2 regions of the Kitasatospora sp. NPDC088742 genome follow, and region 2 is predicted to be linked to the other one. Evidence: riboswitches for the same ligand, from Rfam matches in the RefSeq annotation. Region 2 holds a riboswitch; the other holds the start of a gene.
The links. A riboswitch is a leader RNA that binds a small molecule or an ion and turns the genes downstream of it on or off. The one in region 2 is predicted to bind cobalamin.
Positions count from the first base shown of each region.

Region 1: it holds a riboswitch for cobalamin, as region 2 does, so the genes downstream of both, ACZ6ZR_RS20985 (ribonucleoside-diphosphate reductase subunit alpha) here and ACZ6ZR_RS05380 (prenyltransferase/squalene oxidase repeat-containing protein) in region 2, are expected to answer to the same signal.

Region 1 covers NZ_JBVJLD010000026.1:42,863-57,148, reverse strand. Annotated here, with positions in the region: gene def (peptide deformylase) at 1-208, shown strand, start outside; gene ACZ6ZR_RS20990 (ribonucleotide-diphosphate reductase subunit beta) at 273-1,268, opposite strand; gene ACZ6ZR_RS20985 (ribonucleoside-diphosphate reductase subunit alpha) at 1,301-3,718, opposite strand; cobalamin riboswitch at 3,878-4,000, opposite strand; gene ACZ6ZR_RS20980 (GNAT family N-acetyltransferase) at 4,144-4,638, opposite strand; gene ACZ6ZR_RS20975 (helix-turn-helix domain-containing protein) at 4,940-5,881, shown strand; gene ACZ6ZR_RS20970 (LamG domain-containing protein) at 5,972-7,189, shown strand; gene ACZ6ZR_RS20965 (glycosyltransferase family 2 protein) at 7,391-8,251, shown strand; gene ACZ6ZR_RS20960 (hypothetical protein) at 8,248-8,835, shown strand; gene ACZ6ZR_RS20955 (glycosyltransferase family 4 protein) at 8,864-10,000, shown strand; gene ACZ6ZR_RS20950 (hypothetical protein) at 10,006-12,306, shown strand; gene ACZ6ZR_RS20945 (glycosyltransferase family 4 protein) at 12,303-13,448, shown strand; gene ACZ6ZR_RS20940 (lipopolysaccharide biosynthesis protein) at 13,441-14,286, shown strand, end outside.
Region 2 covers NZ_JBVJLD010000003.1:208,805-222,887, reverse strand. Annotated here, with positions in the region: gene metE (5-methyltetrahydropteroyltriglutamate--homocysteine S-methyltransferase) at 1-2,008, shown strand, start outside; cobalamin riboswitch at 2,185-2,312, shown strand; gene ACZ6ZR_RS05380 (prenyltransferase/squalene oxidase repeat-containing protein) at 2,448-5,315, shown strand; gene ACZ6ZR_RS05375 (hypothetical protein) at 5,312-6,394, shown strand; gene ACZ6ZR_RS05370 (CbiQ family ECF transporter T component) at 6,394-7,581, shown strand; gene ACZ6ZR_RS05365 (ABC transporter ATP-binding protein) at 7,578-9,221, shown strand; gene ACZ6ZR_RS05360 (ECF transporter S component) at 9,218-10,033, shown strand; gene ACZ6ZR_RS05355 (PepSY-associated TM helix domain-containing protein) at 10,181-11,641, opposite strand; gene ACZ6ZR_RS05350 (hypothetical protein) at 11,759-12,418, opposite strand; partial or broken gene ACZ6ZR_RS05345 (MmyB family transcriptional regulator) at 12,602-12,907, opposite strand; partial or broken gene ACZ6ZR_RS05340 (SDR family oxidoreductase) at 12,916-13,293, shown strand; gene ACZ6ZR_RS05335 (VOC family protein) at 13,392-14,083, shown strand, end outside.

The DNA of each region.
Region 1 (14,286 bases), on a different contig from region 2:
GGACTACGCCGCGGTGACCGGCCAGGACAAGGACGGCAACCCGCTCCGGGTCGAGGGCACCGGCTTCTTCGCCCGCTGCCTGCAGCACGAGACCGACCACCTCTACGGTTTCCTCTACATCGACAAGCTGTCGAAGCGGGACCGCAAGGACGCCCTCAAGCAGATGGCCGAGGGCACCCCGCGCTACGCGACCGTCGCGAACGACTGACGGCCGGTCATGACGAAGGCCGCCTCCCCCGACCGGGGGGAGGCGGCCTTCGCCGTGGGCGGGCCTAGAAGTCGTCGTCGAAGGCGACCGAGCCCTCGACCGCGACCTGGTAGGCGGAGACCCGGCGCTCGAAGAAGTTGGTCAGCTCCTGGACGTTCTGCAGCTCCATGAAGCCGAACGGGTTGGTCGAGCCGTACCGGATCGGCAGGCCGAGCCGGGCCAGCCGCTGGTCGGCCACGGCCTCCAGGTACTGGCGCATCGACTCGGTGTTCATGCCGGGCAGGCCCTCACCGCAGAGGTCCTGGGCGAACTGGAGCTCGGCCTCGACGGCCTCCTCCAGCATCTCGGTGACCTGCTTGGCCATCGTGTCGTCGAAGAGGTCGGGCTCCTCCTCGCGGACGGTGTCCACCACCGAGAAGGCGAAGTCCATGTGCATGGACTCGTCCCGGAACACCCAGTTGGTGCCGGTGGCCAGGCCGTGCAGCAGGCCGCGGCTGCGGAACCAGTACACGTACGCGAAGGCGCCGTAGAAGAACAGGCCCTCGACGCAGGCCGCGAAGCAGATCAGGTTGAGCAGGAAGGCCCGGCGGTCGTCCTTGCTCTGCAGCGAGTCGAGGTGGTCGACCGCGTTCATGTACTTGAAGCAGAACTGCGCCTTCTGGTGGATGGAGGGGATGTTCTCCACCGCGTCGAAGGCCGCCGCGCGGTCGTCCGGGTCGGGCAGGTAGGTGTCGAGCAGCGTCAGGTAGAACTGGACGTGCACGGCCTCCTCGAACAGCTGCCGGGACAGGTAGAGCCGGGCCTCGGGGGAGTTGATGTGCTTGTAGAGGCTCAGCACCACGTTGTTGGAGACGATCGAGTCACCGGTGGCGAAGAAGGCGACCAGCCGGCCGATCATGTGCCGCTCGCCCTCGCTGAGCTTGGCGAGGTCGGCGACGTCGGAGTGCAGGTCCACCTCCTCGACGGTCCAGGTGTTCTTGATCGCGTCCCGGTACCGGTCGTAGAACGACGGGTAGCGCATCGGACGGAGCGTCAGTTCGAAGCCCGGGTCGAGCAGCATCTTCTCGCGGCCGGGGACGTCGGGGGTGGTGCTCACTGGCAGGCCTCGCAGGACTCGGGGTTCTCCAGGGAGCAGGCCAGCGCGGCCTCCTCCTCCGGGGTGAGGGTCGGGGCGCCGACGGTCACCGGGACGGGCGCGGCGGCGCGGGCGGCACCGGAGGCGGCCTGGGCGATCCGGGTGGCCGGGCGCGAACGCAGGTAGTAGGTGGTCTTCAGACCGACCTTCCACGCGTAGGCGTACATCGAGGAGAGCTTGCCGATGGTCGGCGCGGCCATGAAGAGGTTCAGGGACTGGCTCTGGTCGATGTAGGGCTGACGGGCGGCGGCCAGGTCGATCAGCGCGCGCTGCGGCAGCTCCCAGGCGGTGCGGTAGAGCGAACGGACCTCGCCGGGCAGCCAGTTGAAGTCCTGGACCGAGCCGTTGGACTCGCGCAGCGCGTCCCGGGTCTGCTGGTCCCAGACGCCCAGCTCCTTGAGCTCGCGGACCAGGTACGGGTTGACCTGGAGGAACTCGCCGGAGAGGGTCTCGCGCTTGAAGAGGTTGGAGACCTGCGGCTCGATGCACTCGTAGACGCCGGCGATCGAGGCGATGGTCGCGGTCGGCGCGATGGCCAGCAGCAGCGAGTTGCGCAGGCCGGTCTCGGCGATCCGGGCGCGCAGCGCGTCCCAGCGGCCGGTCCACTCCGGGGTCACGCCGAAGTGGTCGATGTGCAGCTGGCCGCGGGCGGCCCGGGTCTCGCCGTACGCCTCGTGCCGGCCGAACTGCTCGGCCAGCTCGCTGGAGCGCTCGTAGGCGGTGAGCATGATGCGCTCGGAGATCAGCGTGGAGAGCCGCTTGGCCTCGGCGGAGTCGAAGTCCAGGCGGAGCTGGAAGAAGACGTCCTGAAGACCCATCACCCCGAGGCCGACCGGCCGCCAGCGGGAGTTGGAGGTGCCCGCCTCGGTGGTCGGGTAGAAGTTGATGTCGATGACCCGGTCCAGGAAGGTCACGGCGGTGCGCACGGTGGCGTCCAGCCGGTCCCAGTCCATCGCGTTCAGCAGGTCCTCGGCGGTGGCACCGGGGGCCACGTGGGCGCCCAGGTTGACCGAGCCGAGGTTGCAGACGGCGGTCTCGGAGTCGTCGGTGACCTCGATGATCTCGGTGCAGAGGTTCGAGGAGTGCACCACCCGGCCGGGCAGCGCGGTCTGGTTGGCGGCCCGGTTGGAGGCGTCCTTGAAGGTCATCCAGCCGTTGCCGGTCTGCGCCAGGGTGCGCATCATCCGGGCGTACAGGGTCTGCGCCGGGATGGTGCGGACGGCCTTGCCGGCCTGCTCGGCCTTGAGGTACGCCTCGTCGAACTCGGCGCCCCAGAGGTCGACCAGCTCGGGCACGTCGGCCGGGGAGAACAGCGACCAGTCGGCGTTGGCGTTGACCCGGCGCATGAACTCGTCCGGGATCCAGTGCGCGAGGTTCAGGTTGTGGGTCCGGCGGGCCTCCTCGCCGGTGTTGTCGCGGAGCTCCAGGAACTCCTCGATGTCCGCGTGCCAGGTCTCCAGGTAGACGCAGGCCGCGCCCTTGCGGCGGCCGCCCTGGTTCACCGCGGCGACCGAGGAGTCCAGGGTGCGCAGGAACGGGACGATGCCGTTGGACTTGCCGTTGGTGCCGCGGATCAGGCTGCCGCGCGAGCGGATCCGGGAGTAGGAGAGGCCGATGCCGCCGGCGTGCTTGGAGAGCCGGGCGATCTGGGCGTACCGGTTGTAGATCGAGTCCAGGTTGTCCAGCGGCGAGTCCAGCAGGTAGCAGGAGGACATCTGCGGGTGCTTGGTGCCGGAGTTGAAGAGGGTCGGCGAGGAGGTCAGGTACTCCAGCCGGCTCATCAGCCTGTAGAGCTCGGCCACCTCGGCCACCGACTTCTCGGTGTCGCCGACCGCCAGGCCCGCCGCGACCCGGAGCAGGAAGTGCTGCGGGGTCTCGATCACCTGACGGGTGATCGGGTGACGCAGCAGGTAGCGGGACTGCACGGTGCGCAGGCCGAAGTACTCGAAGCGGTCGTCGCCGGCCGGGTCGATCAGGCCGTTGAAGGCGGCCGCGTGCTTGGCCACGAAGGCGGCCGTGACGTCGCCGATCAGGCCCTCGGCGTGGCCGACGGCGATCGAGGCGGAGAAGGAGACGGCGCCCTGCGAGACGGCCTCGTCCCGGATCTCCAGCGCCAGCAGCCGGGCCGCCAGCTTCGAGTACTGCGGGTCCTCGGCGATCATCGAGGCGGCAGCCTCCACGGCCAGGCCGCGCAGCTCGGCGAAGTCCGAGCCGGCGTGCCGGCCGCGCAGCGCGGCGGCCGCGACGTGGCCCGGGTCCGCCTGGGGGAGGTCGGCGCTGCGGTCCGTGAGGAGCCGGAGGAGCGCGGCCCCCGGGTCGGTACGGTCTTCGGCGGTTCCCTGGGCGGGCAGGGCAACTGAGGCAGCGATGGTCAAGGCGCTTCTCTCCTGGCGGCGGCGGTCGGCGTGGCTGCCGGGCCGTCATGGGCGCAGGGGAGCGCAGCGCGGACACCGTCACGGCGCGCGCCGACCACCCCCCGGCCCACCCGCGAGGCCCGGACGTCAGTGCTGTGCTCCAAGGCGTCTGCGGGGAAGCCGTGTGGCACACCGTCGGCAGGTCACCGGACTCGCGGGGCGTCGTCGAGACGCCCGCTCACCGTTGCGGGGCAGTCCCGGACTTCCACCGGATTCCCCTGCATCGACAGCGAGAGCGAGCATACATGTAGTGGCATCGATCATCGGCACCCCCAGATGTAGTGTCGCGCCGTCGTGTTCGTCGTACTCCGGTCCGTCAGCGCAGGACCCTTGCGGGGCTTGGACGGGGCCCCGTGAGGGGCCCCGGAACGACGCCTGACGGGCTCTCAGAAGGTCATCGTGTAGACCAGCAGCTGGACCCCGGGGCGGACCTCCCAGTCCCGTTCGGGGGTGCGCCGGAAGCCGAGCCGCTCGTACAGCCGGTGGGCGGAGGTCATCGACGGGCGGGTGGAGAAGGCCATGCCGGTCAGGCCGAGCTCGCGGCTGCGCGCGATGGAGGCCAGGACCAGCTGCTCGCCCGCGCCGCGGCCGCGGGCCGCGCCGGAGACCGCGAGCATCCGGATCTCGCCCTCGTGCGGGGCGGCGATGTCCGCGAAGGAGGTGCCGCCGACCGCGAAGGTCACACAGCCGAGCAGCCGTCCGTCGGCCGGATCGACCGCGACGAGGAGTTCGGCCTGCTCGAAGCGCGGGCGGGCGTCGAGGAGCTTCGCGGCGTACGGGCCGTCGGCCGGGCTGTGGCCGTCGCCGACGAAGGCCTCGTGGGTGACGGCACCGACCGCGGGGAGGTCGGCCTCGACGGCGGGGCGAATGACGATGTCCATCCGGACAGTCTGCCCGAACGGGTGTCCGAACGACCGGACGGGGTGCCGTGCGGCGGGCCGCCCGCCGAGGGGTCGGCGGGGTAGCCGCCGGGGCGGTGCCAGTTGTCCCGCCCGTGGCGGGAGTTGAGCCTCAGGTCCCGGCCGACCAGGGCGCCGAGCAGGCCGAAGGCGGAGACGATCGCGAGCAGGGCCAGGAGGGCGGAGGGGTTCATGCCGTCGAGTCTTCTCCGGTCCGGCGGCACCCACGAGTGGCAGGAACGACCCATTGCGTCGATATCCTGCCATCGGGCATCCTGGCTCCATGCTGCGCAACGTGGTCACCGTGGTCCTGGAGGACGTCCACCCCTTCGAACTGGGCGTGGCCACCGAGGTGTTCGGGCTCGACCGGCGGGACGACGGGCTGCCGCTCTACGAGTTCGCGGTCGCCTCCGACCGGCCCGGGCTGCTGCGGACCCACGCCGGGTACCGGATCGAGGTCGAGCACGGCGCGGAGCGGCTGGCCGAGGCCGACCTGGTGATCGCCGCCGCCACCCACGTCCGGGAGGAGTACCCGCAGGTGCTGATCGAGGCGCTGCGGGCCGCCGTCGACCGGGGCGCCCGGGTGCTGTCGATCTGCAGCGGGGCCTTCCTACTGGGCGCCGCCGGGCTGCTGGACGGGCGCCGGTCCACCACGCACTGGAAGCACACCGCCGGCCTGGCCGCCCGCTTCCCGCTCACCACGGTGGAGCCGGACGTGCTCTACGTGGACGAGGATCCGGTGATCACCTCGGCCGGCACGGCGGCCGGCATCGACGCCTGCCTGCACCTGGTCCGCAAGCTCCAGGGCGTGGAGGTGGCCCGGGGGATCGCCCGCCGGATGGTGGTGGCCCCCCACCGGGACGGCGGCCAGGCGCAGTTCGTCGCCCGGCCGCTGCCGGAGTGCGACGCGGACTCGCTCGGCGGGCTGCTGGACTGGCTGCGCCGCCACCTGGACCAGGAGCTGACGGTCGATCAGCTGGCGGCCCGGGCGCACATGTCCCCGCGCACCTTCGCCCGCCGGTTCCAGCAGGAGACCGGCACCACCCCGCACCGCTGGCTGACCAACCAGCGCCTGCTGCTGGCCCAGCGGCTGCTGGAGGGCACCAACGAGCCGGTGGAGACGGTGGCTTCGTCCAGCGGTTTCGGGAACGCGGCCACCCTGCGGCACCACTTCACCCGCTGGCTGGGCACCACCCCGCAGGCCTACCGGCGGACCTTCGGCTGAGCCGCCCCGGGCGGTGCCAGATTCCGCTTCGGTATCGGTTCGGCGGGCGGAGGATCTGCCCTGGTGGCCCCATGTTCTAGCATCCGCAGTATGACTGACGGTACGGAACGCCCGGACGAGGCCGCCACTCCTGGCCAGGTTCCCTCTCAGACGCCGCCCGCCGAGGCGGCGCCCGCCGCGCCGGTGGCCGCGGGCGCGCCTGCGGGCGGGCCGGAAGCCGCCCGGGCCGGGCAGGCCCCGGACGCCGGGTACCCGCTGCCGCAGGGGCAGTACCCGCCGCAGGCCGCGTACGGCTACCCGCATCCGCAGGGCCAGTACCCGGGCGAGTTCCCCGGGCAGGCCGCGTACGGCTACCCCCACCCGCAGGGCCAGTTCCCGCAGAGCCAGTACCCGCAGCCGGCGAGCAGCGCCCCGGACTGGGAGGGCATGGCGGCGGCCGAGGAGCAGCGGCAGAGCCGGCGCCGGCGCCGCTCGATCACCGCCGTCGTGATCGCGGTGGCGGTGGTGCTGGGCGTCGGCGCGGGCGCCGTGATCATCAACGGCACCGGCAAGGACGACAAGCCGGTGACCAACGGGACGGCCTCCCCGTCCGTCAAGCCCTCCGGCTCGCCCTCGACGGGGGCGGACGGCGACGCCACCGTGCCGGGCGACCCGAACAGCCTGGCCGACTCCTCCGGGCAGGCCAACCTGGCCATCAGCCCGGACGCGCAGGTGAGCAAGGTGCAGAACGGTTCGGTGCTCCGGCTGCGCAGCAACAACAACTCGAACGCCCAGGCGGCCGGCAAGGTCGTGGACGTGTCGAAGAGCTTCACCGTCTCGGCCTGGGTCTACAACGAGGCGCCGGAGGTCTCGCGGACGGCGGTCAGCCAGGGCGACGGGGTCTCGTTCTCCTTCGACCTCGGGCGCGACGCCGCGGCGAACGGCACCAAGTCCTGGGTGTTCCGGGTGCAGACCGCGGACGGCGGGGCCGACGGCACGGTCGTGCAGGTGTTCTCCGAGAACGTGAACACCCTGCGGGAGTGGGTGCTGCTCACCGGCGTCTACGACGCGAGCGCCAAGACCATCGCGCTGTACGTGAACGGCGCGCCCGCCTCGCAGAACGCCACCGCCAAGGTGCCGGGCATCTGGGACGGGCCGGGGCCGTTCCAGCTCGGCCGCAGCCGCCAGCACAAGCTCTGGACCGGGCACTGGGCCGGGGTGCTGGGCAGCACCAAGGTCTGGGACAAGGCGCTGTCGGCCGAGCAGGTGGCCATGCTCAAGACCGGCGGGGTCAAGGACAAGCCGGTCGCCTCCTGGCTGGTCGGCTGACGGGTCGTCACAAGCACGAAGCGGCCCGTTCCGCCAGTGTTTTGATCATCACAACCTGGTCACGCGGGGGATCCCGGGGGCTGATGGTCCATAAGCATCGGCTAAGGTCTCGTGTGAATCGAAGCCCGTTCGAGGTCTGCGTCGGCAACCACGTACCCGAGCGGGCGTTCTGATGGGTGCACAGAGCATGCACACGAATCCATGGGGGGCTTGAGCGTGCTCCGTCTTTCCGTCGTCATACCCGCACTCAACGAGGCGTCGAACCTTCCCACCGTGATGGCGAACATCCCCGTCGCGGAACTGGCCGAGGCCGGCTGGCAGACCGAGGTGCTCGTCGTCGACAACGGCTCGACGGACGGCACCGCCGAGGTGGCCGCCTCGTTGGGGGCCCGGGTGGTGCACCAGCCCGAGCGCGGCTACGGGAACGCCTACCAGCTGGGTTTCGACTCGGCCACGGGCGACGTGGTCGCCACCGGTGACGCCGACTGCACCTACCCGTTCGACGCGCTGCCCGACCTGCTCCGGACCCTGGTCGAGCGGGACGTGGAGTTCATGACCACGGACCGCCTCGGCCGGCAGAACCGCGACTCCATGAAGCGCTCGCACACGGTGGCGAACCACGCCCTGAGCGCGCTGAGCCGCAGGCTGTTCCGCAACGGGCTGCGCGACTCGCAGTCCGGGATGTGGGTGTTCCGCCGGTACGTCTGGAGCGGACTGGACGTCAGGTCGCCGGGCATGGCCTTCTCCCAGGAGATCAAGAACGCCGCCACCAGGGCCGGTTACCGCTGCCTGGAGGTGCCGATCGAGTACCGCAAGCGCGGCGGCGAGGTGAAGCTGAACGCCCTGCCCGACGGCATGGCCAACCTGCGCCAGCTCTTCGACCACCGCTTCCGCCGCGAGGCCGGCGAGGCCGTGCGCCCCGCCGCCGACGAGCTGACCGGCACCACGGACCTCGGCATCCCGGACCCCAGAACCCCGGACTCCGGCACCCCGGACGCCGCCCGCCCGCCCGTGATCGGCCGGCCCGCCGACCCGCTGACCTCGCGGTACGAGTCGGTATGACGGACCGGCACGACCCGGCGGAGGACCGGCCCGAGGGCGAGGGCCCGACCGAGGAGCCGGACCTGCCGCCGGGCCCGGCCCCCGCCCGGCGCCGCCGGCGCTCCGGCCGACGCGGCGTCAGCAGCCGCCGGGGCGGCGGCATCCGGCGGAACCCCGTCCTGGCCGGGCTGCTCGCGGCCGCGGCCGTGGTGGTGCTGGCGGGCGGGGTCTGGTCCGTCCCCCCGGTGCGGACCGTCCTGCTGCAGTCCTTCACCCGGCAGAACACCCCGTTCGTGGAGCTCTACTTCACCACCGAGCCGAGCTTCGAGGGGGCCACCGCCGTGGTACCGCTCGCGCTGAACGCGCACGGCACCGGGGTGAAGAGCTATCAGGTCAAGGTCGTGCTGGAGAAGGCCGACGGCAAGCCGGCCGCCGAGACGGTGCTGACCGTGGTCCCGAAGGACGGCACCCCCGTCCCGGTCCTGGCCAAGGTCCAGGTGGGACACGAAGCGACGCTGGTGCGGGTGGCCCTGGTCGGGCACCCCCAGACCCTGCACTTCCGCTTCGGGAAGGCACAGGCAGCCCAGCCCGCCGCCAAGCAGTGAACCCCCGAGCCCTCGTCCTGGAAGCCTGATGCGCACGATCCTGCAGGTCACCCCGTACTACCCGCCGCACCTCGGCGGGCTGGAGCGGGTCGTCGAGCACCTCTCGCGACAGCTCGCCCGCCGCCACCTGGTGCGGGTGGTCACCACCGGGCTCGGCGCGGGCGGAGCCGCCCGCAGCACCGTCGAGGAGACCACGGGCACCGGCAGGCTCACCGTCCGCCGGCACCGCGCGGTCGAGGTCGCGCACACCGCCGTCGCCCCGGGGCTGCCGCTCTCGCTGCTGCGAGCGCCCCGCCGGGCGGTCCTCCACGTGCACTGCGCGCACGCGCTGCTGCCCGAACTGGTCGCGCTCACCGCGCTGCTGCGGCGCCTGCCCTACCTGCTCCACTTCCACCTGGACGTGGACGCCTCCGGGCCGCTGGGCCGGCTCCTGCCGCTGTACAAGAAGCACGTCTTCGGCCGGGTGATGCGGGCCGCCGCCGCGGTGGTGGTGCTGACGCCCGCTCAGGCGGAGTTCGTCCGGGAGACCTACCGGGTGCCCGCCGAGCGCGTCCACGTGGTGCCCAACGGAGTCGGGGCGGAGTACTTCCGGCCGGCCGGCGAGCGGGAGGCGCCGCCCGCCGGCGAGCCGCTGCGGCTGCTCTTCGTCGGCCGGCTCAGCGCGCAGAAGAACGTGGACCGGCTGCTGGAGGCGATGGCCCTGGTCCGCGAACCGGTCCGGCTGCGGGTGGTCGGGGACGGTGAACTGCGGGCCCGGCTGGAGGAGCGGGCCGCGCGGCTGGCCCCCGGGCTGGTCGAGTTCTCCGGCGGTCTGCACGGCCCCGAACTGGTCGCGGCCTACGCCGGGGCGGACGCCTTCGTCCTGCCCTCGGACCGCGAGGGCATGCCGCTGGTGGCCCTGGAGGCGATGGCCTCCGGACTACCGGTGCTGGCCACGGCGGTGCCGGGGAACGCCGAACTGATCGGCGGGGTGGGCCTGCTGGCCGAGCCGGAGCCGGCCGCGCTGGCCGCGGCGGTCGACCGCCTGGCGGCCGACCCGGCGCTGCGCCGGACCTTGGCCCGGCGCAGCGGCGAGGCAGCACGGACGTACTCCTGGGAAGCGGTGGCCACCTTGGTGGAGCAGGTCTACGACGAGGTCTTCCCGGCCACGGGGGGCCGGGGGTGAGGGGCGTGCGGCTCGGGAGGTTCGGCGGCCGGGACGCCGCCATGGTCGGGATCAGCCTCGCCTGCGTGGTGGAGGCGCTGCCCGCTCCGCCGGACGTGCTGCTGACCCCGGCGGGTCTGTGGCTGCTGCTAGGCGCGCCGGTGGTGATCTGGCGCGGGGTGGCCACCAAGGTGGTGTCCGGCCGTGACTCCGCGTGGATGCTCGCGGTCGGCTTCGCCGTGCTGACCGACCTCCTCGTCGCGCTCGGCGTGAACACCGTGCTCCCGCTGTTCGGGGACGAGCGCCCGTTGACCAGGGCCACCCTCACCGGGGCGACGGCCATGGTGCTGGTGGTGCTCGGGGTGGTGCTGCCGGAGGCACCCGCCCGGCCGCCCGGCCCGGGCCGGCTCCCGCGCGGACTGCTGCCGGTCGGCGGGCTCGGGGCGCTGGCCCTGGTGCTCTCGGTGGCCGGCCCGGTCCGGCTGAACAACGGGTTCAGCGGTGCGGTGAGCACCGTCGCGCTGGTGGTGGTCGCGGCGCTGCTGGTCCTGCTGATGGTCCGTCGGCGCCGGTACCCGGTGCAGGTCCTGGAGGCCGGGCTGTTCGCCTCGTCCGCCGCCCTGCTGCTGCTGAACTCGCTGCGGGGCTGGTACATCGTCGGCCACGACATCCAGCGCGAGTACCAGTTCTTCCGGCTGACCCTCGGCGGGTACCACTGGGACGTCTCGGCCTACCCGGACGCGTACAACGCCTGCCTGAGCATCGTGCTGCTGCCGGTCAGCGCGGTGCGGCTCACCGCGATCCCCGACGTGTACGTGTTCAAGCTGCTGCTGCCGCTGCTGTTCGCGCTCACCCCGGTGCTGGTCTACCGCTCGGTGCGCAACGTCGCGCCGCAGTTCGTGGCGCTGCTGTCGGCCGTGTACTTCATGGTCTTCCCGACCTTCTTCACCGACATGACCTTCCTCGGCCGGCAGGAGGTGGCCTTCCTGCTGATCGGCTGCGCGATGGTGGTGCTCACCGACGGCGGCCGCCCGCTGTGGGCGCGCCGGACGGTCTTCCTGGTGCTGCTGGGCGGCGTGGTGATCTCCCACTACTCGACCATCTACCTGATGGTCGGGGTGCTCGGCCTGACGGTCGCGGTGGACCTGATCTGGCGGCTGGCGGCCCTGGGCGGGCGGCGCCGGGGCAGCCGGCGGCGGCCGCGGGCCGACCACGTGCGGTCCTTCGTGACCTGGTGGATGGTGCTCGTCACGGCAGGCCTGGCACTGCTCTGGGCCGGGCCCGTGACGCACACCAACGGCCAGCTGGGCAGCACCCTGACCGCCTCCGTGCAGGGCCTGTTCGGCGGGAAGGACACCAAGACCTCGTCCTCCGACACCGGGTACAGCCTGCTCGGCGGCGGCCGGACCAGCCCCGAGGAGCGGCTCGCCGACTACCGGGCGGCGGTCACCGCGCGGGGCGAGGAGAAGCGCGCCGCGGGCGAGGTGCTGCCGCTGGAGACGGCCGACCGCTACAAGATCACCCTGGCGCCGGTCGAGGAGCTGCCGTTGACGGCGGTCGGCCGCGGGCTGCAGAGCACCGGCCTGAGCGTCTCCTGGCTGAACGGCCTGTTCCGGACCGGGGCGGCGCAGCTGCTCCAGGTGCTGCTGCTGCTCGGCGTGCTGGTGGCCTTCCGGGCCCGCCGCCGGATCTTCCAGCCCACCAGGGACCAGCTCACCATGACGGTGGGCACGGTCGCGATGATCGGCCTGCTCACCGTGGTACCCCAGCTCTCGGTCGACTACGGCGTGCTCAGGGCGTTCCAGCAGGGCCTGTTCGTCTTCGCCCCGTTCATCGCCGCCGGGACGCTCTGGCTGGCCCGCTGGTGCGGACGCCGGTCGGTGCCGGTGGTCTGCGCCCTGGTCGCGGCGCTCTTCCTCGACCTGACCGGCGTGGTGCCGCAGGTCCTCGGCGGCTACCCGGCCCAGCTCCAGCTGAACAACGCCGGCAAGGCCCACGACATCTACTACCCGACCACCGAGGAGCGGCTGGCCGCCTACTGGCTGGAGCGCAGCACCGCCAAGCAGAACCCGCAGCCGCTGGTGCAGACCGAGGGCTACACCTACCGGCGGCTGCAGACCCTGATCGAGGGGCCGGGGATGGGCGACCTGTTCCCGACCACGGTGCGCTCGCACGCCTATGTCATCCTCGGTACGGCCACCACCAGGACCGGCGAGATGACCTTCGCCTACCAGGGTGACCAGGTCACCTACCGCTTCCCGGTGGAGTTGCTGGACGCCACCAAGAACGAGATCTACAGCAGCGAAGGAGCGAAGATCTACCGATGAGCGCAACCGTCAGGCCGTTCCGGGTGCTGCTCGTCAGCCACTACTACCCCCCGCACCTGGGCGGGGTGGAGAACGTGGTCCGCCACGAGGCGCTCGGGCTGGCCGCGGCGGGCTGCGAGGTCACCGTGCTGACCAGCGGCGACCGCTCCTCCACCAGCACCGAGGACGGGGTCCGGGTGGTCCGGGTGGCCGCCTGGAACGGCGCGGAGCGGGCCGGTGTGCCGTTCCCGGTCCTGTCGCCCGCCGTGCTGGCGGTCGCGGTGCGCGAGGCCCGCCGGGCCGACGTGGTGCACCTGCACGACTGCCTCTACCTGACCTCCTGGGCCGCCGGCCTGGCCGCCGCGCTGACCAGGACCCCGCACGTGCTGACCCAGCACGTGGGGATGGTCCAGCACCCGTCGGCCGTGGTCCGCGGGGTCCAGCGGGTGGTCTACGCGGTGGCCGGCCGGGCCCTGCTCCGCCGGGCCCGGCGGGTGTACACCCTGAACGCCACGGTGGCCGCCTTCGTCCGGCGCCACGGGGCCCGCCCGGACCGCTGCGCGCACCTGCCCAACGGCGTGGACACCGAGCTGTTCCACCCGGCCGCCACGGCCGACGACCGCTCGGCGGCCCGCGCCCGCTTCGGACTGCCCGCCGGCCGGCCGCTGGTGCTGTTCGCCGGCCGCCTGGTGCCCAAGAAGGGCTACGAGCTGCTGCTCGCGGCCCACGGGCCCTCCGCCGGGTACGACCTGGTCCTCGCCGGTGACGGGGACGCGGCCGCGCTGGCCGGCCGGCCCGGGGTGCACCACCTCGGGGCGCTGTCCCCGGAGGCGCTGGCCGAGGCGTACCGGGCCTGCGACCTGTTCGCCCTGCCCTCGACCGCCGAGGGCTTCCCGCTGACCGTGCAGGAGGCGATGGCCTCCGGCCTCCCGGTGCTCACCACGGACGACCCCGGCTACGCCCCCTACGGCCTGGACCGCTCGCTGGTCCGGCTGGTGGAGCGCGACCCGGCGGTACTGGCCGCCGCCCTGGACGAACTGACGGCCGATCAGGAGCTGCGCGGGCGGATGGCCCGCTACTCCCACACCTACGCCACCACCGCGTTCAGCTGGACCGAGCACGCCGCCGCCCTGCTCCACGACCACCAGGGGCAGCGTGGCTAGGCACCGCGGCGCCTCCGGCGGCCGGGAGCGGAAGGACCGGACGTCCGGCGCCGCGGCCCGGCACGCCCGGCCGCCGGACCAGGTCTACCGCAGCTCGTTCTTCCTGCTCGCCTCGACGGCCGTCACGGCGGGCCTCGGCTTCCTGTTCTGGGTCGTGGTGGCCCGCTTCTACCCGGCCCGGCAGGTCGGTCTGGCCACCTCGCTGATCTCGGCCACCACGCTGATCGCCTACCTCAGCCAGTTCGGGCTCAACAGCACCCTGATCCGCTACCCGGCGGCCCGTGCCTCCCGGAACGGGCAGCTGACCCAGGCGCTGGCCGTCGTCGGCTCGGTGGCCTGCCTGCTGGCCGGCGCGTACCTGGCCGGGCTGCCGCTGTACGGGGAGAAGCTGCTCTTCGTCCGCGACCAGCCGCTGCTGGCCGCGGCCTTCGTGGTGCTCTGCGGGTGCGCGGCGGTCAACCTGCTGACCAAGTCGGTCTTCGTGGGCGCCCGGGTGCCGCAGTTCAACGTCCTGGTGGACGGCCTGCTCCAGGGCCTGGTCAAGCTCGCGCTGCCCGCCCTGCTGGTCGGCTTCGGGGTGGCCGGGGTGGTCGGCTCCACCGGCGGCGGGTACGTGGCGGCCGCGATCGCGGCCCAGTTCATGCTGCACCGCAGGCTCGGCTTCCGCTTCGACTTCCGCACCCGCGGCACCCGGCTCCGCGAGCAGCTGCGGTTCTCGGTGGCGAGCTACCTCTCCAGCCTGCTCAACCTGCTGCCGCAGATGGTCACCCCGCTGATCGTGCTGCACCACCTCGGGGCCGAGTCCGCGGGCTACTACTACGTGGCCTTCCAGATAGCG
Region 2 (14,083 bases):
CTTCGCCATGGCCCGGGGCACCCAGGAGGCCGCTCCGCTGGAGATGACCAAGTGGTTCGACACCAACTACCACTACCTCGTGCCGGAGTTGGGACCTGACACGGTCTTCACTGCCGACCCGTCCAAGCAGGTCGCCGAACTCCGCGAGGCGATCGTCCTCGGCCACCGCGCCCGCCCCGTGCTGCTCGGCCCACTGACCTACCTGCTGCTCGCCAAGCCCGCCCCGGGCGTCGCCGCCGACTTCCAGCCCATCACCCTGCTGGACCGGCTGCTGCCGGTCTACGCCGAGCTGCTGGCGGCCCTCCGGGAGGCCGGCGCCGCGTGGGTGCAGCTGGACGAGCCCGCGCTGGTGCAGGACCGCACCCCGGCCGAACTCAACGCCGCCACCCGGGCGTTCCGCCACCTCGGTGCGCTGACGGACCGCCCGAAGCTGCTCGTCGCCACCTACTTCGACCGGGCCGGCGAAGCCCTCAAGGTGCTCGCCAAGGCCCCGGTCGAAGGCGTCGGCCTGGACTTCACCGGCCCGGCCGCCGCCAACCTGGACGACCTGGCCGCCGTCGGCGGCCTGCCCGGCAAGCGCCTGGTGGCCGGGGTGGTGGACGGGCGCAACGTCTGGATCAACGACCTGGGGAAGTCCCTCGCCACCCTGGCCACCCTGCTCGGCCTGGCCGGGCGGGTCGACGTCGCACCGTCCTGCTCACTGCTGCACGTGCCCCTCGACGCCACCGCCGAACGGGAGTTGGACCCGCAGATCGCGCGCTGGCTGGCCTTCGCCCGGCAGAAGAGCGCGGAGGTGTCCCTGCTCGCCCGCGGCCTGCGCGAGGGCGCCGACACCATCGCCCCCCAACTCGCCGCCAACTGCGCCGACCTGACCTCCCGTTCCCTCTCCCCGATCACCCACGACCCGGCGGTCCGCGCCCGGGCCGCCGCCACCACCGACGCCGACGCCCACCGCACCCAGGCCTACCCCGAGCGTGCGGCGGCCCAACGGGCCCGGCTGGCCCTGCCGTTGCTCCCGACCACCACCATCGGCTCGTTCCCGCAGACCGCCGAGCTCCGCGTCGCCCGAGCCGCCCTGCGAGCAGGCCGGATCGACGCGGCGGCCTACCAGGAACGGATGGAGGCCGAGGTCCGGGAGGTGATCGCCTACCAGGAGAAGGCCGGCCTGGACGTCCTGGTGCACGGCGAGCCCGAACGCAACGACATGGTGCAGTACTTCGCCGAGCAGCTCACCGGCTACCTGGCAACCCGGCACGGCTGGGTGCAGTCCTACGGCACCCGCTACGTCCGGCCGCCGGTGCTGGCCGGGGACGTCGCCCGGCCCGGCCCGATGACCGTCGACTGGCAGCGCTACGCCCAATCCCTGACGGACCGTCCGGTCAAGGGCATGCTCACCGGCCCGGTCACCATGCTCGCCTGGTCCTTCGTCCGGGACGACCAGCCGCTCGCCGACACCGCCCGGCAGGTCGCCCTGGCCCTGCGCGACGAGGTCACCGACCTGGAGGCCGCCGGGGCGGCGGTGATCCAGGTGGACGAGCCCGCGCTGCGCGAGACCCTGCCGCTGCGCGCGGCCGACCGCGCCGCCTACCTGGAGTGGGCCACCGAGGCGTTCCGCCTCACCACCTCCGGGGTCCGGGCCGACACCCAGGTGCACACCCACATGTGCTACGCCGAGTTCGGCGAAGTCCTCAGTGCCATCGAGGACTTGGACGCCGACGTGATCTCGCTGGAGGCGGCCCGCTCGCACATGGAGGTGGCCCACGAGCTGTCCGGCGCCGGGTACCCGCGCGAGGTCGGGCCGGGCGTCTACGACATCCACTCCCCCCGGGTGCCCTCCGCCGAGGAGGCCGCCGCCCTGCTCCGCGCCGGCCTCGCCGCGATCCCGGCCGAGCGGCTCTGGGTCAACCCCGACTGCGGCCTGAAGACCCGCGCCTGGCCCGAGACCCGGGCCTCGCTGGAGAACCTCGTCGAGGCCGCCCGGACGGTCCGGGCGGAGCTGGCCGGCTGAGCCGACCCGGTCACCGGCGGAGCGCCACGACGGGCCCGCCGGCGGCCGGCCCGGGACGTCAACTCGCCCCGCACCGCCGCGCGTCAGCCCTGGATTCGCACCGGGTTCCCCCCTCGGCGACCGCGGACGCCACCGCAGGTGCGGCTGATGACGGTGTGGCGAAGGCGATATGACACAGCGTTGACCCTCGGGTCGGCCCCGTGGTCTGATGAACCGCCTTTTTCAGATTGTCGATGGTGGGGGAAGCCGGTCCGACTCCGGCGCTGACCCGCAACCGTGGACCCGCCGACCCGGCGGGTGAGCCGGAATGCCCGCCTCGGACAGCTCGTCAGCATCACGTGCGTCGTCGCGGACTACGACGCGGTCGGGCCAGGCCCCCACCCGGGCCTGGCGGCTGCGCCGTCGGATCCCGCGTCGACCGACCAGGGAGACGTATCCGGTGAGGGTCAGCAGCAGCCGTACCACCCGCGCGCACAGGGGCCGGAGCCTCGCCTCTGCCCTGCTCACCTCGGCGATCGCGGTCGCCGCCACCGGTACCGTGCTGTTCGGCCGCCCCGGCAACGCCGTGGCCGATCCGCTCGAGGACTGCACCGCCACCACCGGCGCGATCGTCGCGGTCGACTTCGGCCACTGGGGCGGCGGCACGGTACGCGGCTGCGACGCCCACCCGACCACCGGCCTGAACCTGCTGCTCAAGGCCGGGTTCACCACGGCCGGCACCCAGCACGACGGCCCCGGCTTCGTCTGCCGGATCGGCAGCTCCACCTTCGGCAGCGGTGTCCAGTACCCGACCCCGGCCGAGGAGCCCTGCACCTCCACCCCGCAGGCCGAGGCGTACTGGTCCTACTGGATCGCCCTGCCCGGTCAACAGACCTGGTCCTACAGCCAGTTCGGCGCCGCGGGCCAGCAGCCCAAACCGGGTGAGGTCGAGGCCTGGGTGTACGGCGCCACCTCCCTGGACGGCAGCACCGGCGGGCCGTCGTTCACCCCCGACTCGGTCCGGTCCAAGAACACCACGAGCCCGTCCGCCTCCGACTCCGCCTCGCCGAGCCCGAGCCCGAGTCCGAGTCCGAGCCCGACCGCGCCTCCGGCCCCCGCCGACCCCGCCGCGGCCGCCGCCTGGCTGGCCGGCCAACTGGCCGACGGCGACCACATGGAAAGCCGGGCCTTCGAGGGCCCCGACCTCCCCCGCACCTCGTTCACCGCCCTCGCCCTCGCCGCCTCGCGCACCCAGGATCCGGCACTGCGCAGGGTGGTGGCCTTCCTCCGGGCACACACCGAGCAGTTCGTCCTCCCCGACGGCCCGGGCTCCACGCCGGACTCCGGCGCCGCCTCCCTGCTCGCCCTGGTCGCCGAGAGCACCGGCGGCAACCCACGTGCCTTCGGCGGCCGGGACCTGCTCGCCGAACTGACCGACCACGTCTGCACCGGCCAGGGCGAGAACGGCAAGTGCACCGCGGCGGGCGACTTCCACGGCGCCGCCTCACCCTGGGTGCAGGCCTACGGCGTGATCGCCCTGGTGCGCGGCGGTATCACCCCGCCCGCCGCCGTCCTCGACCGCTTCCAGGGCCTCCAGTGCGCCGACGGCGGGATCGCCGGCTCGATGATCGTGGCCGGCGGCCACTGCGAGTCGGACCCTTCCAGCACCTCACTCGCCGTCATCGCGCTGCGCGCGGCCGGCGGCCACGAGGCGTTCGTCACACGGGCCGCCGAGCAACTGGGCGCGAGCCAGCAGGCCGACGGCTCCTACGTCCCCTACGCCGGCGCGAGCGGCGAGACCGCCGGCACCGCGGCGGCCGCCCAGGCGCTCAAGTCCTCCGGCCTCGGCGACAGGCAGGCCGCCGCGAAGAGCTGGCTGAACACCCGTCAGAACAAGGACGGCGGCTTCGCCCCCGACGCGGGGAACCCGGACTCCGACGTCCCCTCCACCGAGCAGGCCCTGCTCGCGCTGACCGGCAACGACTACGCCACCGTCAGCCGGGACCTCGGCCCCACCACCACCCCGAAGCCCGCCCGCACGCCGGACCTGGCCAAGGGCAGCCGCTTCCTCACCGACCCGGCCAACCTGGTCGACGGCCACTACTACGACGCCCTTCCCGGCCAGAAGTTCGCCGACTTCGGGCTCACCGTCGACGGCGCCTACGCGCTGGCCGCCACCGGCACCGACGACGCCGCGCTGCGCCGGATCGTGGACTTCCTCGACCAGCAGGGCAAGGACGGCAACGGGCGGCTCATCGACGAGTGGACCGGCATCGGCTCCGACTACCCCTCCGGCGGCGCGATCGGCAAGGAGGCCCTGCTCGCCGAGATCGTCGGCCGCGACCCGCGCGACTTCGGCGGCCACGACCTGATCGCCGCGCTGGACGCCGCGATCTGCGCCAAGGCCGACGCGGACCTCGGCTGCGAGGCGGCGGGCAACTACACCTGGGCCACCTCCGTCTTCTCCCAGTCCCTGGGCGTGACGGCCCAGCTGCGGGCGGGCGACACCGCGAACGCGGCCGCCCCGATCGCCTACCTGCGCAGCCTGCAGAAGCCCGACGGCGCCTGGCCGAGCCTGATCCCGAGCACCGACGACTCCGACGTGGACAGCACCGCGATGGCCGTGATGGCACTCTCCCTGATCCCCGGCGAGGAAGCCGCCGAGGCCGTCGACCAGGGCCTCGCCTGGCTCGCCACCACCCAGGCCGCCGACGGCGGCTTCCCCGGTGCGGCGGGCAACTCCACCAACTCCGCCGCCCTGGCCGTCCAGGGCATGACGCTCCGTCAGAACACCTACGCGGACCGGATCGCCAAGGCCATCGAGTTCCTGGCCGACCGCCAGAACGCCGACGGCGGCTTCGACGTCGCCTCAGCCGGGCAGAAGGGTTCGGACCTCCGCGCCTCCACCCAGGCCCTCGGCGGGGTCACCGGCATCTCCTTCGGCACCCTGAAGCGCGACCTCGGCACCACCACCCCGAGCCCGAGCCCCTCCCCGTCCGACTCCACCTCGCCGTCTCCTTCACCGTCACCCTCACCCTCTCCTTCACCCTCGGCCTCGCCGTCACCGGAAGCCTCCAACTCGCCCTCCCCGTCCGTCTCGGAGCCGGGCTCCGGCTCGCTCCCTCCGTCACCGCCCGCGCCGTCCTCCGCCACCCCGGCACCGGCCGGTGCCGGCGGCCAGAGCGGCCCGCAGGACTCCAGCCTCGCCTGGACCGGTACCGAGGTCCTCGGCCTGGTCGCGCCCGGCGTGCTGCTGACGGTCGGCGGCGCCTCCGTACTGGTCGCCCTGCACCGCCGCAAGGCCTCGGCCCCGGGACGGCACCTGTGAGCCGCCGTAGCGCCCGACTCCCCCGCCTGGCAAGGCTGTTGGCCGCCGCCGGGGTCACGCTCGCGATGGCCCTCGGCGGGCTCGGCGCGGGCGTGGCCCCGGCGGCCGCCGACCCGCTGCCGATCGACCGGTGCACCACCACCTCCGGCGTGGTGCTCGCGGTCGACTTCGGCCACTGGGGCGGCCCGCTGCTGCGTTCCTGCGGCACCACCCCCACCACCGGCTACACCCTGCTGAACCAGGGCGGCTGGAAGACCACCGGCACCGGCCACGACGGGCCGGCCTTCATCTGCCGGATCGGCTACAGCGGCCACCAGGGCGGCACGCAGTACCCGACGCCCGCGCAGGACAAGTGCGTCAAGACCCCGCCGGCCACCGCGTACTGGTCGTACTGGCACGCCGACCCCGGCCAGAACTCCTGGTCCTACAGTCAGTTGGGCGCGATGAGCTACAGGCCGCTGCCCGGCAGCGTCGACCTGTGGATCTTCGGCGCCACCAACATCGAGGGCACCGAAGGCCGGCCCGCGATGTCCCCGGACAGCCTCCGCGCCCACAACACCTCTCCCGGGGGCGCTCAGAGCCCCGCCCCCACGCCCACACCCACGCCCCCGGCCGGTGGCGGCACCACGACCGGCGGATCCGGCGGAAGCACCAACGGCGTTTCGGGCGGCGGAACTTCGAACGGAACCTCGGGCGGAACCGGCGGCACGAGCGGGGCCAGGACCACCGGCGGAACCACCGGCGGCAAGGCCACCACCCCCGCCACCCCGCAACCGGGCAGCCCGCAGACCACTCCGGGCACCGCGGACCCGACGCCCCAGGAGGGTGCCTCGCCGACCTCCGGTGCCTCCCCCTCGCCCAGCCCCTCCGACTCGCCCTCGCCGACGCCGACGCCGACCGCGTCGTCATCGGCCTCCGCCACCGGCCTGACGCCGGTCGATGCCGCCCCGGTCGCCGACGCCCCGCACGAGGCGGGCTCGATCGCCCCGGTGGTCACCGGGGTCGCCCTGGTGATCGCCCTCGGCGTCGCCACCACGGTCGCCGCGCTGCACCGCCGCCGGCAGCGACGGGCCGAGTGATCCGGGTGGCACGACTCACCGAGCACGACCAGGACTCCACCCGGTCCACGGGGCGGGTCCCGCGCGACCTGCACCCCGTGGCCTGGTGGATCTGGGCACTCGCCCTCGGCACCGCCGCCAGCCGCACCACCAATCCGCTGCTGCTCTCCCTGGTGCTCGCCGTGCTCGGCTTCGTGGTCACCCAGCGCCGCACGGACGCGCCCTGGGCCCGTGGCTTCACGTACTACCTCTGGCTGGCCCTGACCGTGGTGGCCATCCGGGTGGTCTTCCGCTGCGTCTTCGCCACCGGCATCACCCCGCGCGACCACCTGCTGTTCTCGCTCCCGCACATCCCCACCCCCGCCTGGTACGCGGGTATCCAGATCGGCGGCCCGGTCTCCCTGGAGGCCACCCTCTCGGCCGCCACCGACGGCCTGCGGCTGGCCTGTCTGCTCTGCTGCATCGGCGCCGCCAACACCCTGGCCAACCCCAAGCGCGCCCTGCGCGTGCTGCCGGGCGCGCTGTACGAACTCGGCGTGGCCGTCACCGTCTCGCTCAGCGTCGCGCCCCAACTGGTGCAGAGCGTCCAACGGGTGCTCCGGGCACGGCGGTTGAGGGCCGGGCGGAGCAAGGGCCTGCGCGCCCTGCGCAGCATCGCCGTCCCGGTGCTGGAGGACGCCCTCGAGCGCTCGCTGCTCCTGGCCGCCGCGATGGACTCCCGGGGCTACGGCCGGTCCGGCACCGCCACCCGGGCCTCCCGCCGGACCACCGGCGCGCTGCTGCTCCTCGGCATGTGCGGCCTGTGCGCCGGGATGTACGGACTGCTCGACGGCACCGCCCCCGCCCTGCTCGGCCTGCCCGCGCTGGCCGTGGGCTCGGCGCTCTGCGTGGGCGGCCTGGCCCTCGGCGGCCGCCGGGTCCGCCGCACCAGCTACCGGCCCGATCCGTGGCGGGCCGCCGAGTGGTGGGTCGCCGGCTGCGGGGTGACGGCCGCCGTCCTGCTCTGCCTCTCCGTCGGCTACGACCCGGCCGACCTCAACCCCTCGCTCTACCCGCTGAGTTGGCCAACCCTTCCGGCCCTGCCGGTCGTCGCCCTGCTCCTGGCCGGTCTGGCCGGCGTCATCGCGCCACCGCCGGGCCGCCCGCCGGTGACCGCCGAACGACTCCCGGCCGGTACGACCCGAAAGCCCACCGAGGTAACCCAGTGATCCGCTTCGACCAGGTCGGCGTCCGCTACGACGGCGCCGAACACCCCGTCCTGCACGGGGTCGACCTCACCGTCCCGGAGGGCGAGCTCTGCCTGGTGGTGGGCCGCACCGGCAGCGGCAAGTCCACCCTGCTCGGCGCGGTGAACGGGCTGGTGCCGCACTTCACCGGCGGCACCCTGAGCGGCCGGGTCACCGTGGACGGGCGGGACACCGCCCACCACCCCCCGCGCGAACTGGCCGACGTGGTGGGCGTGGTGGGACAGGACCCGCTGGCCGGATTCGTCACCGACACGGTCGAGGAGGAACTCGCCTACGCGATGGAGCAGCTGGCCATCGAACCGGCGGTCATGCGGAAGCGAGTGGAGGAGACCCTCGACCTGCTGGGGCTGGCCGACCTGCGCCACCGCGGCCTGCACGAGCTCTCCGGCGGCCAGCAACAGCGGGTCGCCATCGGCTCGGTGCTCACCGCCCACCCCCGGATCCTCGTCCTGGACGAACCGACCTCCGCGCTGGACCCGACCGCCGCCGAGGAGGTGCTGGCCGCGGTCACCCGGCTGGTGCACGACCTGGGCGTCACGGTCCTGCTCGCCGAGCACCGGCTGGAGCGCGTCGTGCAGTACGCGGACCGGGTGCTGTACCTGCCCGGCGACGGCGCCCTCCGGGACGGAGCCCCGGCCGAGGTCTTCGCCGACACCGCGATCGCCCCGCCGGTGGTCGAGCTCGGCCGGCTGGCCGGCTGGCGGCCGCTGCCGCTCTCCATCCGCGACGCCCGCCGGGCCGCCGCCCCGCTGCGCGAGCGCCTCGCCGACCGCCCCGTCCCGCCCGCCCGCTCCCGACCGGCCGACGGAGCGCCGTTGCTGACGGCCCAGCGGGTCGTGGTCAAGCACGGCCGGACGGTCGCCGTCCGCGAGGTCTCGCTGGAGCTGCGCGCCGGTGAGGTGACGGCGCTGATGGGCCGTAACGGCTCCGGCAAGTCCTCCCTGCTCTGGGCCCTCCAGGGCTCCGGCCCGCGCCAGGGCGGGACCGTACGAGTGACCCGCGCCCGGCAGGACCCGGCCGATCCGAAGAAGGTCTCCGCCGCCGTGGCCCGCCGCCTGGTCGGCCTGGTCCCGCAGACGCCGACCGACCTGCTCTACCTGGAGACCGTGGCCGAGGAGTTGGCGCAGGCCGACCGCGACGCGGCATCCGCCCTCCCGGGAGCGACCGCCCGGCAGATCCTCGACCGGCTGGCCCCGGGGATCGAGGACGGCAGCCACCCCCGCGACCTCTCCGAGGGGCAGAAGCTCTCGCTCGTGCTGGCGATCCAGCTGGCCACCGCCCCGCCGGTGGTCCTGCTGGACGAGCCCACCCGCGGCCTGGACTACCGGGCCAAGACCGAGCTGGCCGCCGTCGTCGACCGACTCGCCGAGGAGGGACGAGCGGTCGTGGTGTGCACCCACGACGTCGAGTTCGTCGCGGGCGCCGCCGACCGCGTGGTGGTGATGGCCGAGGGTGAGGTGGTCGCGGACGGACCGACCGCCGAAGTGATCGTCGCCTCCCCCACCTTCGCCCCGCAGACCGCCAAGATCCTCGCCCCGCTGCCCTACCTGACCACCGCTCAGGTGGCCGGGGCCCTCACCGCGGCGGAGGCCGGCCGATGAGTGCCCTGCCCGCCGCCGTCCGCATCCCGGGCCGGGCCCGGATCATGGTCGCCCTCGCCGCCTTCATCGGCCTGGTCGCCTTCCTCTGGCCCTTCGTGGTGGCCCCTGGCAGGTTCGGCGCCTCGTACGCGCCGCCGCTCATCTTCGGCGTCCTGCTCGCCCTGGTCCTCTCCGTGGTGATCGCCGAGATCTCCGCCGGGGGCATCGACGCCAAGGCGCTCGCCATGCTCGGCGTGCTGTCGGCCGTCAACGCGGGCCTGCGCCCGCTGGGCGCCGGAACCGCCGGGGTCGAGACGGTGTTCTTCATCCTGGTGCTGGCCGGCCGGGTCTTCGGTGCCGGATTCGGCTTCGTGCTCGGCTGCACCTCGCTCTTCGCCTCCGCCCTGCTCACCGGCGGCGTCGGCCCCTGGATGCCGTACCAGATGTTCGGCTGCGCCTTCGTCGGCCTGATCGCCGGGCTGCTCCCGCCGCTGCGCGGCAAGGCCGAGGCACTGATGCTCGCCGGCTACGGAGCCTTCTCCGGCTACCTGTTCGGCTTCCTGCTCAACCTCTCCTTCTGGCCGTTCAGCCTCGACCCGAACAGCTCGATCGCCTACCTCCCCGGCCTGCCCTTCACCGAGCAGTGGCACCGCTACCTGCTCTTCGACCTCACCACCTCACTCGGCTGGGACACCGGACGGGCCGTCACCACCGGCCTCTGCCTGCTGCTGGTCGGCCCGGCCCTCCTCACGGTCTTCCGCCGCGCGGCCCGCCGGGCCAACTTCGAGGCCCCCGTCCACTTCGCCCCGGGGCAGGACGACTCCACGACCTGAGGCTGCTCGCGATGACCGGCGACGGGACGGGCACCTGCTCCACCACCCCTGGCTCACCTCGGAGACCCGGTCGGGGGCGAGTCGCCGGTAGGCCGGCGAACAGGTGGGCCGGAGGCGGCAGTTGCCCCCTCCGGCCCACCGTCGTGATCAGCTCGCGGACGGGCCGCGCCGCACCAGACCGGCGAGGACGTCGACCAGGACGAAGGCGGCCAGCGTCACGCCGAGGACGGGCAGCGCCCAGCCCAGCGCTACCGTCAGCGGGATGCCGAGCACCAGGGCGGTGACGGGCAGGCGCCGCCAGACGCCGCGGGCGGGGGCCTTGCCGAAGCGGGCCGTCCGGTCGGCGCGAGTGGGGCGGCGCTGCCACCACATCCGGTAGCCGAGCACGGTGATGACGCTCAGTCCGATCGCCAGCGCGGCGAGCACCAGCTGGTTGGCCAGGCCGAAGAGCCGGCCCATGTGGCCCTGGACGCCGAGCTTGGTGAGCTTGGACAGCACCGGGTACTCGGACCACCGGGTCTCGGCGGTGACGGTGCCAGTGCCGTCCGCGACGTCGACCGCCACCCGGTCGTAGTGCACCGGCCAGGTGTTGTCGGCCTGCGCCACCGTCCAGGCCTTGCCCGGCTTCGCGGGCGGAGCCACGGTCACGGTGCCGCCGAGGCCGGCGGCCCGGGCCGCCATCAGGGCCGCCTCGAAGGCTGCCGGGTCCGGCTCGGCCACGGCCTGGGCCGTCGCCGCCCCGCCGTGCTCGGCGTGCTCACCGGCCGGGGCGTCCGTGGCAGGTGCCTTGGCGCCGGGCAGGGTGGTGTCCAGCTTGGGGGTACGGGCCTTGGCCGCGTCCAGCAGCTGTCCGAAGCGGTCACCCGCGTACTGCGACCAGGTCATACCGGTGGCGGAGAGGAAGAGCAGCCCGAGCGCCAGCCAGACGCCGGTCGCGGCGTGCAGGCTGCGGGTACGGCGCACGCCCTTCGCGGAGCGCTCCGGCAGCAGCACGCCGCGCGCGCTCGCCGCGCGCTGCCCCCGGGCCCGGCCCAGCCAGAGCGCCAGGCCACCGAGGACGACCACCCAGAGCCAGGTGGCGGCCGTCTCCGAGTAGAGGCGGCCGAGGTCGCCGAGGTGGAGGTTGCGGTGCAGGTCGTCCAGCCAGGTGCTGAGCGGGGTCGACCCGAACCAGGTGACCAGATCGCCCTTCACCTGCGCGGTGTACGGGTCGACGTAGACGGTGAGCTGCTTCTCCCCGAGCTCGGGGAGGGAGAGGACCACCTGGGTGGTGTCCTCCGGCCCCGCCGGAGTGATCACCGAGGCGAGCTCGCCCTCGGGGTACGCCCGGCGGGCGGCGGCTATCTGCTCGGCGAGCGGCCGCACGGCGTCGCCGGGCTGATCGACCGTCAGCCAGGTCTCGTAGACCAGCCGGTCCAGCTGAGGGGTGAAGGTGTAGAGCAGGCCGGTCACGGCCGCGACGAGCAGGAACGGCGCGATCAGGATGCCCGCGTAGAAGTGCAGGCGGGCCAGCAGCGTTCTGACCTCGCGCCAGGAGCGCGCGGGTACGCCGCTCTCCGCCTCCGGGGCGGAGGCGTCGGACGGCCGGTTTTCGGTTGTCGAAGACATGGGTGTTCGTCCCCTGGGGTCGCGCGCCCGATCGTGCGGGCGCGGGGCAGGCGTCGGGTTGTGGGGTGCACGGGCCGCACCCGGAAGGCGCGGCCGGGCCAGACGCCCGCGAGGACGTCAGGCCCGCACCACCGGCGGCCCCCGACGGGGGAGGGAACGGGCGAGCAGCGCCCCGATCGCGGGACGCACCGGCTCGGGGAACACCGGCCGGGGTGCGGCCGGAAGCGCGGGGGCGGCGAACAGCGCCGCGAGGAACGGGAGTCGGGGCCGCGGCAGCAGCGCCGCCAAGCGGCGCAGCAGCCGGCTCCCGTGGATCAGCGCGACCGCGCTGGTGACGGTGGCCACGGTGTGCCAGGCGGCCATCGAGCCGTGCATGCCGTGGACTCCGGCCATGCCGGCCATGCCGCTCATGCCGTGGTCGGCGGAAGGCATCCCACCCATACCGGCCATGCTTCCCATGTCCGCCATGCCCGCCATTCCAAGGTCATGGCCGGAGCCACCGCCGGACGGCATCGGGGCGAGGCGGTGGAAGCTCTCGTGCAGGCCCAGCTGAAGGACCGCCAGGACCGCGACCGCCACCTCGAAGCGGTGGCGCAGCCGACTGCCGGCGAGCAGGGTGCCGGGCACCGCGAGGGCCGCGAGCAGCAGCCCGAGCGCGCCCGGGCCGGGCAGCGCTCCCCCGGCGGCAGCGTGCGCGGCGGCAGCCGGAAGCAGGCACGCGAGAGCCCCGAGCAGGCCCCAGCCCGCCCGCTCCCCCAAGCCGACCGGTCTGCGCACGGCCACAACGTACCGGCTCCCCGACCGCACGGCGTGCCGTTCGCCCGGGCCGCCCCTACACCCTCTTCTGCCGACCGGAACGTCATGTGTACGGAACAAGGCGGCAGTTGGGGCACACACCGGCCTCACGGACGGCGACCGTGGGGTACACCGTGTCGTCCGTCACAGCGGCGGCCGCCGTGGTCACGGGGTGACGGCGTGGAGGGAGCCGAGGAGGGCGAGGGCGTGGGCGCTGGGGCTGTCGGGTTCGGCTTGGTAGACGACGAGTTGCTGGCCTGGGGCGGCGCGGACGTCGAAGGTCTGGTAGGTGAGGGTCAGCGGGCCGAGGTCCGGGTGGTGGAGGTGCTTGGCGTCCTGGGTCTTGGCCCGCACGGCGTGGGTGTCCCACAGCCGGGTGAAGTCGGCGCTGTGCGCGGCGAGTTCGTCGAGGAGTTCCCGTAGGCGGGGGTCGTCGGGGTGGTGGCCCTGGGCTTGCCTCAGGTGGCCGGCGGTCGCCCGGGATCGCCGCCGCGCTGCCGGTGATGCGGGCCCAGGGCAGCGGACACTTCGTCACCATCGCGTCCGTCGGCGCCCACGAGGTCTCCCCCACCGCAGCCGTGTACTGCGCCACCAAGTTCGCGGTCCGCGCGATCTCCGAGGGCCTGCGGCAGGAGTCCGCCGGGGACGTCCGGGTCACGGTCGTCTCCCCCGGCGTCACCGAGTCCGAACTCGCCGACGGCATCGGCGACCCGGACGCCCGGGAAGCCATGCGGACCTACCGCGCCGTGGCCCTCCCGTCCGCCGCCGTAGCGGGGGCCGTCGCCTACGCCGTCTCCCAGCCCCCGCACGTCGACGTCAACGAGATCCTCGTCCGCCCCACCGCCAGTGCCCAATGACCCACCGGGCGGCATGGCCCTGCCTGTCCGACTTGCCTGTCCGACCTGCCTGTCCGACCTGCCTGCGCGCCGACGGCCGGTGGTGCGACGATGGCGCGATGGAGCGGAAACTGAGCGGGCGGGAAGCCTCGGACGCGGTCGGCGAGTTGGGGTGGCGGTTCCTGTTGGGTGCGATCCGGACCTCGGTGCCGGTCGGGTCGCTGGCCGAGGGGGTCAGCCTCGCGGCGGACGCGGTGACGGTCTGCGGCGACGACGCCGACCGGCACCTGCGCGCCGATCTCAGGCCCGGGCGGGTCGTGTTCACCCTCCAGTCGCTGGACCGGGCGGCGGTGACCACTCACGACGTGGAGCTGGCGCGGCGGATCTCCGGCCTCGCGCGCGAGGCCGGGTCGCGGACGGAGCCCGAGCTCGGTGCGGAGGCGCCGCGGTCGGTCCAGGTCCTGGAGATCGCGATCGACGCGCTCGACATCGCGGCCGTCCGCCCGTTCTGGAAGGCGGTGTTGGGCTACGCCGACGAGGCGGGGGCCGACGGTCCGGAGGATCCCCTCGTCGACCCGGTCGGGCAGGGGCCCGCGGTCTGGTTCCAGCAGATGGACCAGGTGCGCTCGGAACGCAACCGCATCCACTTCGACGTCTGCGTCCCGCACGACGAGGCACCGCGCCGGATCGCGGCCGCGCTGGCGGCGGGCGGGCGGCTGCTCTCCGTCGTCCGCGCACCGGCGTTCTGGGTCCTCGCCGACGTCGAGGGCAACGAGGCCTGTGTGACGACCTGGCAGGGCCGGGAGGGTTG